Regions from separate parts of the Zoogloea sp. genome, predicted to be linked through region 1. Evidence: predicted binding sites of a transcription regulator. Region 1 holds the regulator's gene; the other holds the start of a gene.
The links. The regulator HrcA, encoded in region 1, represses chaperone genes, less so after heat shock. The targets are predictions, from matches to a motif close to TNTTAGCACTCNNNGNCNNNGAGTGCTAANA.
Positions count from the first base shown of each region.

Region 2: the regulator HrcA is predicted to act here: its motif matches at 5,270-5,300, upstream of ACE3RX_RS18420 (co-chaperone GroES).

Region 1 covers NZ_JAYSDK010000008.1:107,187-114,203, forward strand. Annotated here, with positions in the region: gene ACE3RX_RS07010 (response regulator) at 1-416, opposite strand, end outside; gene dapB (4-hydroxy-tetrahydrodipicolinate reductase) at 521-1,327, opposite strand; gene ACE3RX_RS07020 (outer membrane protein assembly factor BamE) at 1,372-1,719, opposite strand; gene fur (ferric iron uptake transcriptional regulator) at 1,842-2,294, shown strand; gene recN (DNA repair protein RecN) at 2,307-3,974, opposite strand; gene ACE3RX_RS07035 (NAD kinase) at 3,999-4,883, opposite strand; gene hrcA (heat-inducible transcriptional repressor HrcA) at 5,015-6,043, shown strand; gene hemH (ferrochelatase) at 6,055-7,017, shown strand, end outside.
Region 2 covers NZ_JAYSDK010000034.1:23,904-30,920, forward strand. Annotated here, with positions in the region: gene tnpC (Tn3 family transposase post-transcriptional regulator TnpC) at 1-126, opposite strand, end outside; gene ACE3RX_RS18400 (Tn3 family transposase) at 123-3,158, opposite strand; gene ACE3RX_RS18405 (Hpt domain-containing protein) at 3,287-3,529, shown strand; gene ACE3RX_RS18410 (helix-turn-helix transcriptional regulator) at 3,538-4,557, opposite strand; gene ACE3RX_RS18415 (DUF2325 domain-containing protein) at 4,689-5,012, opposite strand; gene ACE3RX_RS18420 (co-chaperone GroES) at 5,390-5,680, shown strand; gene groL (chaperonin GroEL) at 5,732-7,017, shown strand, end outside.

The DNA.
Region 1 (7,017 bases):
TCCCCGCGCAAATGAGCCACCACCTGATGGTGTAACAATTCGCGATCATCCGCATGCAGGAGCGGCATCCACGAGGCAAACTCACCGGACAATTCGGCCGCGTCATAACCGAGCATGGCCTGCCAATGCGTATCCATGACCACTGCAGCGCGGGCAAGATCCCAGTCCCACACCCCGGCCTCGGTATTCTGCAGCGCGAGACTCAAACGCTCGCGCAGGTCCCGCAACTCGCGCTCCAACCCATCCCGCGACTGCAACAGCTGCGTCAACAGCCCAAGAATCACCTCCGGCGGCGCCCCCTGAACATCGCCGATCGCCTCGAACCTTCCCGCGGCAGCCCCAGCGGCCACAAAAGCCCTCAGCGCCAGCCCAAGCTCGGCATCAGAAAGACTCGGAGCGATCGCGGAAACGGTCAAGATAACGACCTCACGAGGACGAACAGAAGTGAGGGCGCCCACCCAAGCCTGGCTACCGAAAGGATCGGCAGGGCGCCCCGCGACCTGGGCCGCGTTGGACCAGCTTACCTCAGACCAAGCACGTCCTGCATGTCGAAAAGCCCAGCCTTTCGCCCGGCGATGAAGCGAGCCGCCCGAAGGCTTCCCAGCGCGTAAGGCATACGGCTACCCGACTTGTGGGTGATCTCTATACGCTCACCGATACCGGCGAAAAGCACCGTATGGTCACCCACGATATCGCCACCGCGCACCGTCGCGAAACCGATCGTCTGACCATCCCGTTCGCCGGTTACACCCTCGCGCCCATAAACGGCGCAGGACTCGAGATCGCGACCGAGTGCCGAAGCAACGACCTCCCCCATGCGCAAGGCGGTACCCGAGGGCGCATCAACCTTGAGTCGATGGTGCGCCTCGATGACCTCCACGTCATAACCTTCATTAAGAATGCGCGCGGCCACGTCCAACAGCTTGAAGACCGCATTCACGCCGACCGCCATGTTGGGGGCGAAGACCACTGGAATGCCCTGCGCCGCAGCGCCGATCGCGGCCTTCTCCTCCGCCGAGAAACCTGTCGTGCCGATCACCATGCCGCAACCAGCGGCCTTGGCCAACTGGAGGTGATGCAGCGTGCCCTCCGGCCGGGTGAAATCAATCAGGCAATCCGCCTGTGCCAGCCCGGCCGCCACGTCACTGGTAATGGCTACACCGCACGGAGAACCCACCAGATCACCGGCATCCTTGCCGATGAAGGTGCTTTCGGGACGCTCGAAGGCAGCGACCAGCACGGCATCGGCATCCTTGAGGGTTGCCTCGATGAGCATCCGCCCCATCCGACCAGAGGCACCAGCAATCGCGATACGAACTTGAGTCATGAAAAATCCGGAGAAACGTATTAACAGTTAGAGACCCGCCCCACTCAGGGCTGCGAAGGTGCCTCGCCCGCGCGGACATCCCCCTCCAGGCGCGTCAACTTGCCGTCTTCAAAAATCACGGTCAAACGGCGCTCCTGCAGCCCCCCCTTGCCCGGCTGAAAACGGTAGATGTAATCCCAACGATCCGCATGAAAGACGTCTGTAACCAGCGGCGTTCCCAGAACGAAACGCACCTGATCCCGCGTCATGCCCGACTTGAGCTGCGACACCATTTCCTGGGTAACGAAATTGCCCTGCCGGACGTCGATCCTGTAGGGTTTGAAGAAATTGCCGACAGCGGTGCAACCGGGCAGAACGGCAACCAGCAGGACAGAGAAGAACAGTTTGCGCATGACGTTTCGGGAAGGCGGAACGGACAGCGGCTGGACGGCCGCATTCTCAAGGTTGGTCTGAAACTATATCATACGGGGCTGGCCGGACTTTCGGCCGGCGCATCCAAGTTTTCGGGGCACCCATGTCCAGCAATTCGCAGAACCTCAAAAGTATCGGCCTTAAGGCCACCTTCCCGCGACTCAAGATCCTCGACCTGTTCCAGAAGGTTGAGAATCGACACTTGACAGCGGAAGACGTCTATCGACTGCTGATCGCCGAAGACATGGACATCGGGCTGGCCACCGTGTACCGCGTGCTCACCCAGTTCGAACAAGCAGGCCTCCTGGAACGCCATTACTTCGAGTCAGGCAAGGCGGTGTTCGAGCTCAACGAGGGGCACCACCATGACCACCTCGTGTGCCTGCAATGCGGCAAGGTCGAAGAGTTCTTCGATCCGGCCATCGAGGAAAGACAAAACCGGATCGCCGAGGAGCGTGGCTTCGTCGTTCGCGAGCACGCGCTCTATCTGTACGCGGACTGCAAGAAAGATCCCTGCCCCAACCGCCCAGGCAGCGGCCCCGTTTCCAGCACCTGAGCACCAATCGCCTCAACCGGCGCGCGGCAGGCCCAGCATCTCAGCCGCGTGATCGCGGGTGGTATCCGTGATATGGACGCCACCCAGCATGCGAGCGATTTCCTCGATACGCTCGCCAGGGCTCAAACACCTGACACGAGAGAGCGTCTCGCCGTCACGCGTATCCTTCGAGATGGTCCATTGCCAATCAGCCTGAGCAGCCACCTGAGGCAAATGGGTGACGCACATCACCTGGCGGTCGCTACCCAGTTGCTTGAGCAGACGCCCGACGATCTCCGCCACCCGCCCCCCGATGCCGACATCGACCTCATCGAAGATCAGCGTCGGCGTAGCCGCACTCCGGCTCGCAATGACCTGGATCGCAAGACCGATCCGCGACAATTCACCGCCTGACGCAACCTTGGCGAGGGGCCGTAGGGGCTGGCTGGCATTCGCCGTCACCAGGAACTCCACGGTCTCCAAGCCACTGGCACACCCCTCCTCCACCGGCCTCACGGCGATTTCGAAACGCGCGCCAGCCATCGCGAGCGACTGCATCGCATCGGTCACCGCCGCAGACAGCGCCTCTGCCACGCGTCGGCGCTCAGCGGACAAGACCCCGGCCGCGGCCATGAAACGCGCCTTGGCCACGGACTCCTCCCGCGCCAGCGCCTCCGGATCGGCCTGCCGCGTCAGACGCTCAAGGCGCAGCACGCTATCGGCCATTAGATCGGGTAGAGACTCGGGTGCCACCTTGTGCTTTCGGGCCATGCCGGTCACAGCCTGAATGCGCTGATCGATCTCCGCCAGGCGCTCGGGGTCCACATCGAGCCTGTCCCGATAGCGGCGCATGGCATGCAGCGCTTCATCAAGCTGAATGCTCGCTCCGCTGAGCAATTCCTGCACATCGGCAAGCTGCCCATCATGCTCAGCCATGTCAGCGACTCGCGCGAGCAGGCGATCGAGCTGCGACACAACCGCATATTCACTGTCCGCCAGTCCTTCCAGCACTTCGGCGCTACCGGCAATCAGGCCGGCAGCGTGAGCCAAGCGGGTCTGCTCCTGATTGAGGGTTGCCCACTCCTGCGGATCAAAGGCCAGCTCACGCAGCTCATTGACCTGCCAGGCCAGCAACTCGCGCTCCCTTTCCGTAGAGAGGGCCCCATGTTCGGCAGCCTCCCGCGCCCTCCGCAAGGCAGACCAAGCACGATACAACTCGGCGACCTCCTCCGCCTGAGCAGACAGGCCACCATGGGCATCCACCAACTCCAGCTGAGCATCCGCACGCAACAACGCATGATGAGCGTGCTGACCGTGAATATCCGCCAGCCACTCACCTGCGGCCCGCATCTGGGCCAGCACGACCGGAACACCATTGAGCCAGGTCTTGGAGCGCCCGCCACTGTCGATAACCCTGCGCATAAGCACCGAACCGTCACCGGAGTCCAGCTCCTGCTCGATCAGCCAGTCTCGCAATGCCCCGCCTTCGGGCAGCTCGAATTCCGCGAGTATCTCCGCCTTGGCCTGCCCCGTCCGGACCACCCCGCTCTCGGCCTTGCCACCCAACACAAGGCCCAGGGCATCCAGCAGGATCGATTTGCCCGCCCCGGTCTCCCCGGTCAACGCACCGAAACCGGCCTCGAAGTCGAGCTCGAGTTGATCGACAATTACAAAGTCGCGAATGGAAAGATGACGCAGCATGAAAACAGAAGGAAATTGAGCGGATCAGCCGTGGCGGGGTGTGGAGCTCCAGTGCAGCTTTTCACGCAGCATCGCAAAATAGCTGTAACCCACCGGATGCAACAGGCGAACCCGATGGGGAGAGCGAGTAATCTGCAGCGTGTCGCCCGCGCGCGTGTCGTAGCGCGTCTGCCCGTCAAAATGGACGCGGGAATCGTGCGGCGGCAACAGCACAATCTCGATACGGCAGCGGTCCGGCAACGTGATCGGACGTGCGGTCAACGCGTGCGGACACATGGGCACCAGCGCGATGCCATCCACGCTCGGATGAAGTATGGGGCCATTGGCCGACAGGGCGTAGGCAGTCGAGCCGGTCGGCGTCGAAATGATCATGCCGTCGGAACGCTGGGTGTAGACGAACTCTCCGTCGATGCGCAGATCGAACTCGATCATGCGACCAAGATCACCCTTGTTCACAACCACATCATTGAGCGCCAGCGTATGAAACACACGCTTTCCGTTACGGAGCACCTCGGCGTCGAGCAATACCCGGCTTTCCTCCGAGTACCGCCCCTCGAGCACCTCGCTGATCTTTTCCAGCGCCACCTCGCGGGATATGTCGGTCAGGAAACCGAGTCGCCCCTGATTGACCCCGACCAGCGGCACCTCATACTCGGCCAGCCGGCATGCACTATTGAGAAGTGTGCCATCGCCCCCAAGTACGATCGCAAGGTCGGCCTGGACACCGATTTCTTCGTAGCTAGCGACGGAAAAACCCGCCGTCAGCCCCGTGGAGCTCGCCGTGCCCTGCTCGATCAGCACCTGGAGCCCCAGGCCTCGCAAATGATTGGCCAGCCGAAGCACCGCTTCAGCCACCTCGGGGGTCTGATACTTGCCGATCAGCGCAATCGTCTTGAACTCACAGGTCATGGACCGATTAAACCACATTATTCGCGAACGTCGCAGGCGGCCAAGACAAAACAGAACCAACCGGCACCATTCATGCTTCTCATGAGCGCGTCCCTTCCTTAGAATCCCTGCGTCTCTCCGAGTCTTCCACCATGACCAGCCTCGATCAACGTTCGCAAATCCTCCTCAAGACCCTGGTGGAGCACTACATCGCCGACGGCCAGCCGGTCGGCTCGCGTGCTCTGTCGCGGCATTCCGGCCTCAAGCTGTCCCCTGCGACGGTGCGCAACGTGATGTCGGACCTGGAAGAGCTCGGCTTCATCACCAGCCCGCACACCTCCGCCGGCCGGGTGCCCACGGCAAGGGGCTATCGTTTCTTCGTGGACAGCCTGCTCACCGTGCAGCCCATCGATTTGGGCCAGATGCAGGAGATCAAGGGCCAGATCCAGCCCGGCGAACCGCAGCGGGTCATCAACGCAGCGTCCCAACTGCTGTCCGGCCTCACTCACTTTGCCGGCGTCGTGATCTCTCCGAAGCAGGACGCCATCAAGATCCGCCAGATCGAATTCGTCAGCCTGTCGGAAACCCGGGTTTTGCTGATCCTCGTCACCACCGGTGGCGACGTCCAGAACCGTATCCTGTTCACCAAGCGCCAATACAGTGCGGCCGAGCTGGTCACTGCCGCCAACTACCTGAACCAGCACTTCGCCGGCCTGGCATTCCCGGAAATCCGCACCCGGATCCAGGACGAACTCAAGCAGCTGCGCTCCGACATGACCGACCTGATGAGCGCTGCCGTCGAGGCCGGCAGTGAAGCGCTGGAGGAAACCCAAAGCACCTACGTGATCTCCGGCGAAACCAACCTGCTCGACGCCGAAGACCTGTCCTCAAACATGGCCCGCCTGCGCGAACTCTTCAAGCTGTTCGAGCAAAAAACCGGCCTAATGCAACTCCTCGACATCTCCAACCGGGCCCAGGGCGTGCAGATCTTCATCGGCGGAGAGAGCGGACTGAGCCCCCTCGACGACTGCAGCGTCATCACCGCACCCTATGAAGTGGACGGCCAGCTTGTTGGCTCCGTCGGCGTCATCGGCCCCACCCGCATGGCCTACGAACGAGTGATCCCCATCGTGGACGTCACTGCCCGCCTGCTAACCAGCGCCCTTTCGGGCCACAACTGACGAAAGACGCTATGTCCCGCTACTGGCAGGAGCCAGCCTACACCCACGGCCAGGCGCCCCGCACCGGCATCCTTCTGGTCAATCTCGGCACCCCCGCTGCGGCCACACCGGAAGCACTTCGCCCCTATCTGAAGCAGTTCCTGTCAGACCCGCGGGTCGTCGAGATTCCGCGCCTCATCTGGTGGCCGATCCTCAATGGCATCATCCTCCGGACCCGCCCCGCCAAGTCTGCCGCCAAGTACGCCAGCGTGTGGACCGACGACGGCTCGCCGCTCAAGGTGCACACCGAAAAGCAGGCGAAGCTGCTGGCCGGCTTCCTGACCCATGCCGGCCAGCCCGACCTGCGCGTGAACTGGGCCATGCGCTATGGCCAGCCGTCCATCCGCCAGCAACTGGATGCGATGCGGAGCGCCGGCTGCACCCGCATTTTGGTCGTTCCGCTCTACCCGCAGTTTGCCGCCAGCACGACCGCAACCGTCATCGACGAGGTGGCCGACTGCCTGCGCCACTGGCGCAACCTCCCCGAAATCCGCTACGTGCGCAGCTTTGGCGACGACCCAGACTATATTTCCGCGTTGGCGCAATCGGTGCGGGATCACTGGAAGAAGGAAGGCCAGGCCGACAAGCTGGTTCTCAGCTTCCACGGCATCCCGCGTCGCTCACTAGACCTAGGCGACCCCTACCACTGCGAGTGCCACAAAACAGCTCGCCTGCTGCGGGAAGCACTACAACTTCCCGAGGAGCGCGTGTTCGTCAGCTTCCAATCCCGCTTCGGCAAGGCAGAATGGCTCACACCCTACACCCAGCCGACGCTTGAGCAGCTGGCACGCGACAACCGTGCCTCATCGGTAGACGTCATGTGCCCGGGCTTCGTCTCCGACTGCCTGGAGACGCTGGAAGAAATCAACATGGAGTGTCGCGAAGCCTTCCTCCATGCCGGAGGCCAGCGCTTCAGCTATATCCCGTGCCTCAAT
Region 2 (7,017 bases), on a different contig from region 1:
CGGCTCCAGGTGTTCAACCTGCCTCAGCAACTCAGTTGTGTCATAGCCGTCTTGCAGATCAACCAGTTTGGCCGCGTTCACGTCGCCGTACGGCGTTGTTAAAAAGTTCGGAGGCGGTATTTTCATTTTGATTCAGCCTTGGTTTTTGCCTGCCGCGCATATTGGACGGAGGCCGCAGCCTCTTTGAACGTGGTGTCGCCAATCCAGGCTTCGGGCTTGCGATTGAGTTTGAGGCTGTAAACCCCGAAACGCTTCACGTGCGCCACCTGGTAGGGACTCAGGAAGGACACTTCCTCGTCCGAAATCTTCCATCCCTCCCGCTTCATGCGTTGAAGCGTCCGGATCATGTCAACAGTGTTATGGAGAATCAGGGCTGAAGCCACGAGATCGTTGTAGCGCAACCGCTTCTGCTGCTCGTCCGGCTCATTGACGGCGATGACGTCTCCACCGAATGAGACCCATTTTGCAAAGCCGTTATAGGACTCGACCTTGTTGGTGTTGGCCGTGATCTCCTGGCGCATCTCCCGGTTGCCGATCCACTCCAACAGGAACATGGTCCGAACGACATTCCCCAACTCTTGAGCAGCGAAGAAAAGACGGTTCTTGCGACTGCTGGAGCCCAGCTTACGGAGCAGCGTGGCGGAAGAGATCCGGCCCGCGTAGATGGAAAGCGCAACCTGCATCAGGTCTTTCCAGTGGCGCTCGATCAACCCCCAGTTCACCACACCGGAGAACAGGCGGTTGATGTGTTCGTATTTCGCGGCCTTTTCAGGTCGGTAGAGCGTCAGATTCTTCCAGTTCCGGATTCTGGGCATCAGCTTGATGCCCAGAAGATGGGTAAAGGCGAAAACCGTCGAAGACTGCCCCTGAGTGTCGGAATGCACCGTATCAGATTCGACAGACAGGCCCGCCTTGAGCAACCCTTCGATGACGTAAATGGCCTCCCAGACACCGGGGGCGATGAAGTGCCGGAACACCGCGATGTAGTTGTTGGCAACGTGGCGGTAAGCCACAGCGCCCATCTTGCGATACCGAAAATGATATCCGGCCAGCAGATTCTCATCGAAGAAGTCGTATTGCGTACCGTCGGCGGCAACGGTCTTGCCGTCCCCCCAGATCTTGGGCAGATCCAGCCGAAGATAGACCTCGTTGAGTTCGCGCTGCGCGGCTTCGAGGCTCTCGATCGACAAGTGGCGGCGATTAACGAACGAGAGCATGTGCGGCGTGATGCCGTTGTTGCTTAGATGCCGCGCGGCCTGACTAGGACCCAGGTTGCAACCCATGGCAAAGATGGTCAGCAGATAGCGTTCGGCAGGCTGCTTGATCTTGGCCATGTTGCCGGAAAGCGGGCCGAAATGTCGGGTGAATCCCACCCATTGCTCGATGTTTCCCAGCACGTCAAGGATGTGCCGTGAGGGCATGCGTTCCGTCAGCGCATTCTGCAGTGCCACCGCGGATTGCGGGATTTCGCGGGCAGTCGTCTTACGCAGCACCGGCTCTCCGAAGGCATTCAGAATCACGTCACCATGGCACTCGGGAAACCTCTCGTCCAACGTCTGTGCAGTCTTGCTGAGTGCGTCGCGTAGTCCCTTCACAAAGTCATCCGACTTGAGCGGAAGTCCGATTTTCTCGCAGTAGGCGGGAAGGAGTGCCTGGCACTCTTCCCAGGGAATCAACTGATCACGGTAATCCGCGAATTCCTCCGAACCGGCGATGCTGAGATCCCCCGCGCGCAGATCCTCTGCCAGGTGTGAGAACACGCAGATTTCCAGGTGACGACGGCTGATTCCTGCATGGATGCCAGCAGTATCGCCGGTGCGCAGAAGCTTGCGCCAGCGTTCCGCGGCGAACGAGAGGTCTACGCTGTCTCCAATCCAGTCGATGCGATGCTTGTCCTGATACAGCTTGATGACTTCAAGCGCGTCGATCAATGTTCGATCCTGGCTGGTCGGACGAATATCAAGAAGATGTGCGAGCCTGAAGAGCAACGAGCGGTGAGGCCGGAAATGCTTCCAGATCAACGGCAGATAATTATTGCCGCTGCTGGCCTGTATCTGAGCACAGCGCTCTCGAACCTGTTCGATGCCTCCCGCAGGCTCAAGATACTCTCGAATCTGGGCGCCGGCAGCAGCATTGTCTGGCTCGTCCGCCAGGATCGACAACACACCGTCCAATGTTCCGACAAGGCGCTCGACCTGACCCCGCTGGTCGATCTGTATCCTTTCCAGCTCTTCCTTCGCGCGTTTGTGGATGGTGGCCACGCGGCGAAGGAACATTTCAGCCAGCTGATCCCGGGCGCGAACCTGCATGCGGTGGATCAGAGCAACCATCAGCGTGTAACGCTTGGCTTCGCCACACTCCTTCAGTTCCGATACATCGTAGACCATCGCCTGTCCGGCAAAATAACGCACCTTGGTGTCCGGGATTCCCTCGAAGACCCTCTCCAACCCAGGGATCGACTCCAGCCACTCCAGGTGATCAACCAGTGTTTCCAAGTGCTTGCGGGTCGGGCGTTTCGCTGATTTCTTGAGCCGGTTGTATTCACTTTGGCGCTGCTCGAACTTGTCCGTCTGCAGGAGCGCTTTTAGGTTTTCACGGTGCGCGTCGCCGATGCGCCCAGAAACCGATTCGAAAATCCGCGTCTGCACCGCGACATGGGCTCTCTCAGCCAGATCCTCCAGCGTCGAGAAGGCCGGGAGTTCGTATCGCACCATGATCAACCCCTCGATCATGGCATTGATGATGTCGGATCGTTGATCTAGCAGCTCAGCAGCATCGAGAGCAAGGCGTTCGGTCCGAGCCATCGAGTTCGCACCGCCGGCATAGAAAGACTGCACCTTGAGATATTCAAGAATTGCCGTTCGACGACGAGACAGCCTCATTCCATCTGAGTAATCGAAAGCGATCGAGTCACCGAGTTTCAGCTGTTTGCGGATGTGATTGATGACTTCAGGCGGGATGGACTCTTCTGGAGGGAAGTGCCAAAGATGCTGAAAGCACTTGAGCAATACTGCCAGACTGAGTCTTGCAGAAGCTGACCGTGCTTTGGCGTGTAGCCAAGGAATGTCATCCTCGGGGAGCGGGAAAAACTGCTCCAAATCATCTTGGGAGTAGAAGCTCAGGAACTGGGGGTACGCCGTGTTCTCAAGAGATGCCACCTGACACTCCACCGTCGTTATCGGACGGATGTCAGTCTAAGGTATTTTCCCGCGGTCATGCAGATACTCAACGATCCGACGTTGAAATTTGCACTCATACAAAACAAAGACTTACAGGGGATATGTATATGTTTTCCCTTCATCCCGGTCATACCCCGGATTGCTCAGCAGCAGAACGTGCTGTGCACACGCTTAAAGGAGGGGCCGGCAATCTTGGTTTTACCGCCGTGTTTGACGCAGCGAAGGAGCTTGATGAGTTGCTACGGCATTCGATAGGCGATACGCCAAGGGTGCACACCTTGATTGCGCAGCTCGAAACTGCGCAGCAGGCGCTCCAAAAGGCACTCGACGGAACAACAAAGGGGGCGTAGCCCCAGGCTCAACTGCCGTCACGAGGTGGGTAGATGGCGCGCATTTTCTCGATCTGACTGATGACGACTTCCCGCCACTTGGCTGGGGCCAACACCTCTACGTTGTCGCCACAACCCAGCAGCCAGCGTAGCAGCTGCCCGGTTTCCGGAACCTTTGCGCGCACGCGGGCCTTGAACGGACTTCCATCCGGCTCATCCTCGATAACCTGATTCTCGGCCAGCTTGCAGTCGCGCAGCAGCTCGGTGACATAGCCCCGCACCCGCAACTCCAGATCCACCTCGCCATTGCCGGCAAAATCCGCCTGCCCCTTGCGTACGGCCTCCTTCAGGCTGAAACCCTCGGCCTTGCGAACCGGCGCAGTGCCGACCTTGGCGGACGTGAAGCGGTGCAACGCATACATGCGCAGGGGCTCGGCCTCGTCATTCTTGAGCGCGAACAGATACAGGCGCGGCCCACGCTGCAGCAAGGCCTGTGGGTGCAGGGTCGGATGGGTCAGGCTCCCGCCACCGTCACGGTAGGTAGCACTCAAGGTTAGGGATTGAGCAAGCGCTTCGAGGGCCGCGAGCAGGACCTCTTCCTTGAACTCGGCGGGCAGCAGGCGCTGGGTATCGCTGAGGATGCACAGCTTGTCCTCTCCCAAGCCGAATTCCTCACCCTCCTCGCGCAGGGCTTCCCAGATCTTGTCCAGGCGCTTTGCAGGCACCGCGTCGCGGATCAGGGAGCGCATCAGCTTTTGCGCGTACGCCCACAGGCGCGGATCGGTGACGCCGAGGTCGATCATCCGCCGATACCGCAATGGCTTTCCACCCGGATTGACGACTTCGATAAAGCCATCATTCACCAGCTCATCCAGGTCGCGCTGGATCGAGCGCATCCGGGCACTGTCGGTTTTGCTGGATTCGTACTGCTCGGCCAGCTTGGTAAGCAACTGCCTTGCGTCCGGATAATCGTCCCCGGCCTGGCTCCTGGGGATGCACTTCTGTAGAAGTTTCAGACGGTCGACCCGGGATTGGTGAGCGACGGCCATGGGGGCTCCTGATGAGGTGGGAACGTCCTCATCATACGACGCGATGTGTCGTTTAGGTGGAGCTATAAATGCGCTGCTTGCCGGAGACACTGCGATTCGTAGCGTGAATCGCAGCGTTCGCTTCCGTACGCTCACGCATTCGGTTTGCGGTGCTGGCAGAGCGCACAGCTCAGGTCGTCCAGGCGCTCGCGCACCTCGGTGGCGGAGTGCCGGCAGAAAACCATCGGAATGCCCAGGTCTTCGGCCTGCTTGCGCACATTGCGCATCAGCATGTGATTGGCGCGATCGCACATGAAGACCACCAGCCCGGTACGGCGCGACAGTTGGCGCCGGTTCTCGGAAGCCTTGCGGCCGGTCCAATGGTCGATCTGCTTGATGCCGAACTGGTCGGCCACCCGCAGGATTTCACTGCGGATACCTTCGATGCGGTCCGCTCCCACGATCACTGCCTGCATATCGGCGACTCCTTCAAAGCGTGCTGGAGCACGAATGACGTGAGTGTGTCGTGGCCCCGCAGCGCACCAAACCAAATTCTTTCGATATGCATTGCAGCCGGACGGGGCATAAGCACTATTCCATCAGCACAGCTAAGCTATTGAATATTTTGAATTCACGCTCATTCATGAAGACGGAAAAGTGCTGCCATCGAGGCAGGCGCAGAGCATCGCTGTTGAAATTCAAGCAGCGCCAGATACGGCCTCTGGAAGATTTTTGTTAGCAATCAAAGGCGTTGAGTGCTGGCATTGCCCTTGCGATAGGAAAGCCAAGGCCGCAGCCCTGCCATCGCAGGCCGGCCGGATTGTTCAAATCACGCAACGGAGAACTCAGAAAAATGGCTATTCGTCCGCTCTACGACCGCGTCATCGTCAAGCGCCTCGATCCGGAGCGCACCACCGCCAGCGGCATCGTCATCCCCGACAGCGCCGGTGAAAAGCCCGATCAGGGTGAAGTGCTGGCTGTCGGCAACGGCAAGCTGCTCGCCAGTGGCGAGCTGCGTCCGCTGGCCGTCAAGGTCGGCGACCGCGTGCTGTTCGGAAAGTATGCCGGCCAGGCCGTCAAGATCGACGGCAGCGACGCCCTCGTGCTGCGCGAGGAAGACGTCATCGCCATCATCGAAGGCTGATCTTTCAGCCCCGCACCCGACAACTCATAAAGAATCAGGAGCTCTCCACTCATGGCATCCAAGAAAGTCCTCTTCGGCGACGACGCCCGTGCCCGCATCGTCGTCGGCGTCAACATCCTGGCCGACGCGGTCAAGGTCACCCTCGGCCCCAAGGGCCGCAACGTGGTCCTCGAGCGTGCCTTCGGTGCCCCGACCGTGACCAAGGACGGCGTGTCCGTCGCCAAGGAAATCGAGCTGAAGGACAAGTACGAGAACATCGGCGCACAACTGGTGAAGGAAGTCGCGTCCAAGACCTCCGACAACGCGGGCGACGGCACCACCACCGCCACCGTGCTGGCCCAAGCCATCGTGCGTGAAGGCTTCAAGTACGTGGCCGCCGGCTACAACCCCACCGATCTCAAGCGCGGCATCGACAAGGCCGTCGTCGCCATCGTCGAAGAGATCAAGAACATCGCCCGCCCGACCACCACCAGCAAGGAAATCGCCCAGGTCGGCGCCATCTCCGCCAACTCCGATGCCGACATCGGCCAGATCATCGCCGACGCCATCGACCGCGTCGGCAAGTCCGGCGTGATCACGGTGGAAGACGGCAAGTCCCTGGCCAACGAGCTGGACGTGGTGGAAGGCTTGCAGTTCGACCGCGGCTACCTGTCGCCCTACTTCATCAACAACCCGGACAAGCAGATCGCCGCGCTGGACGATCCCTTCATCCTGCTGTTCGACAAGAAGATCTCCAACATCCGCGACCTGCTGCCGGTGCTGGAGCAAGTGGCCAAGGCCGGCCGGCCGCTGCTGATCATCGCCGAGGACGTGGAAGGCGAAGCCCTGGCGACGCTGGTGGTCAACACCATCCGCGGCATCCTGAAGGTTGTCGCCGTCAAGGCGCCGGGCTTCGGCGACCGCCGCAAGGCCATCCTGGAAGACATCGCCATCCTGACCGGCGGCCGCGTGATCGCCGAGGAAGTCGGCCTGACGCTGGACAAGGCCACCCTGGACGACCTCGGCCAGGCCAAGCGCATCGAAGTCGGCAAGGAAAACACCACCGTAGTGGACGGCCTCGGCAGCGCCGACGCCATCAAGGCCCGCGTGGGGATCATCGACGCGCAGATCGCCGAAGCCACTTCCGACTACGACAAGGAGAAGCTGCAGGAGCGCAAGGCCAAGCTGGCCGGCGGCGTGGCAGTGATCAAGGTTGGCGCTGCCACCGAAGTCGAGCTGAAGGAGAAGAAGGCCCGCGTGGAAGACGCGCTGCACGCCACCCGTGCGGCGGTGGAAGAAGGCGTGGTGCCCGGCGGCGGCGTGGCGCTGCTGCGCGCCCGCAAGGCCATCTCCGAACT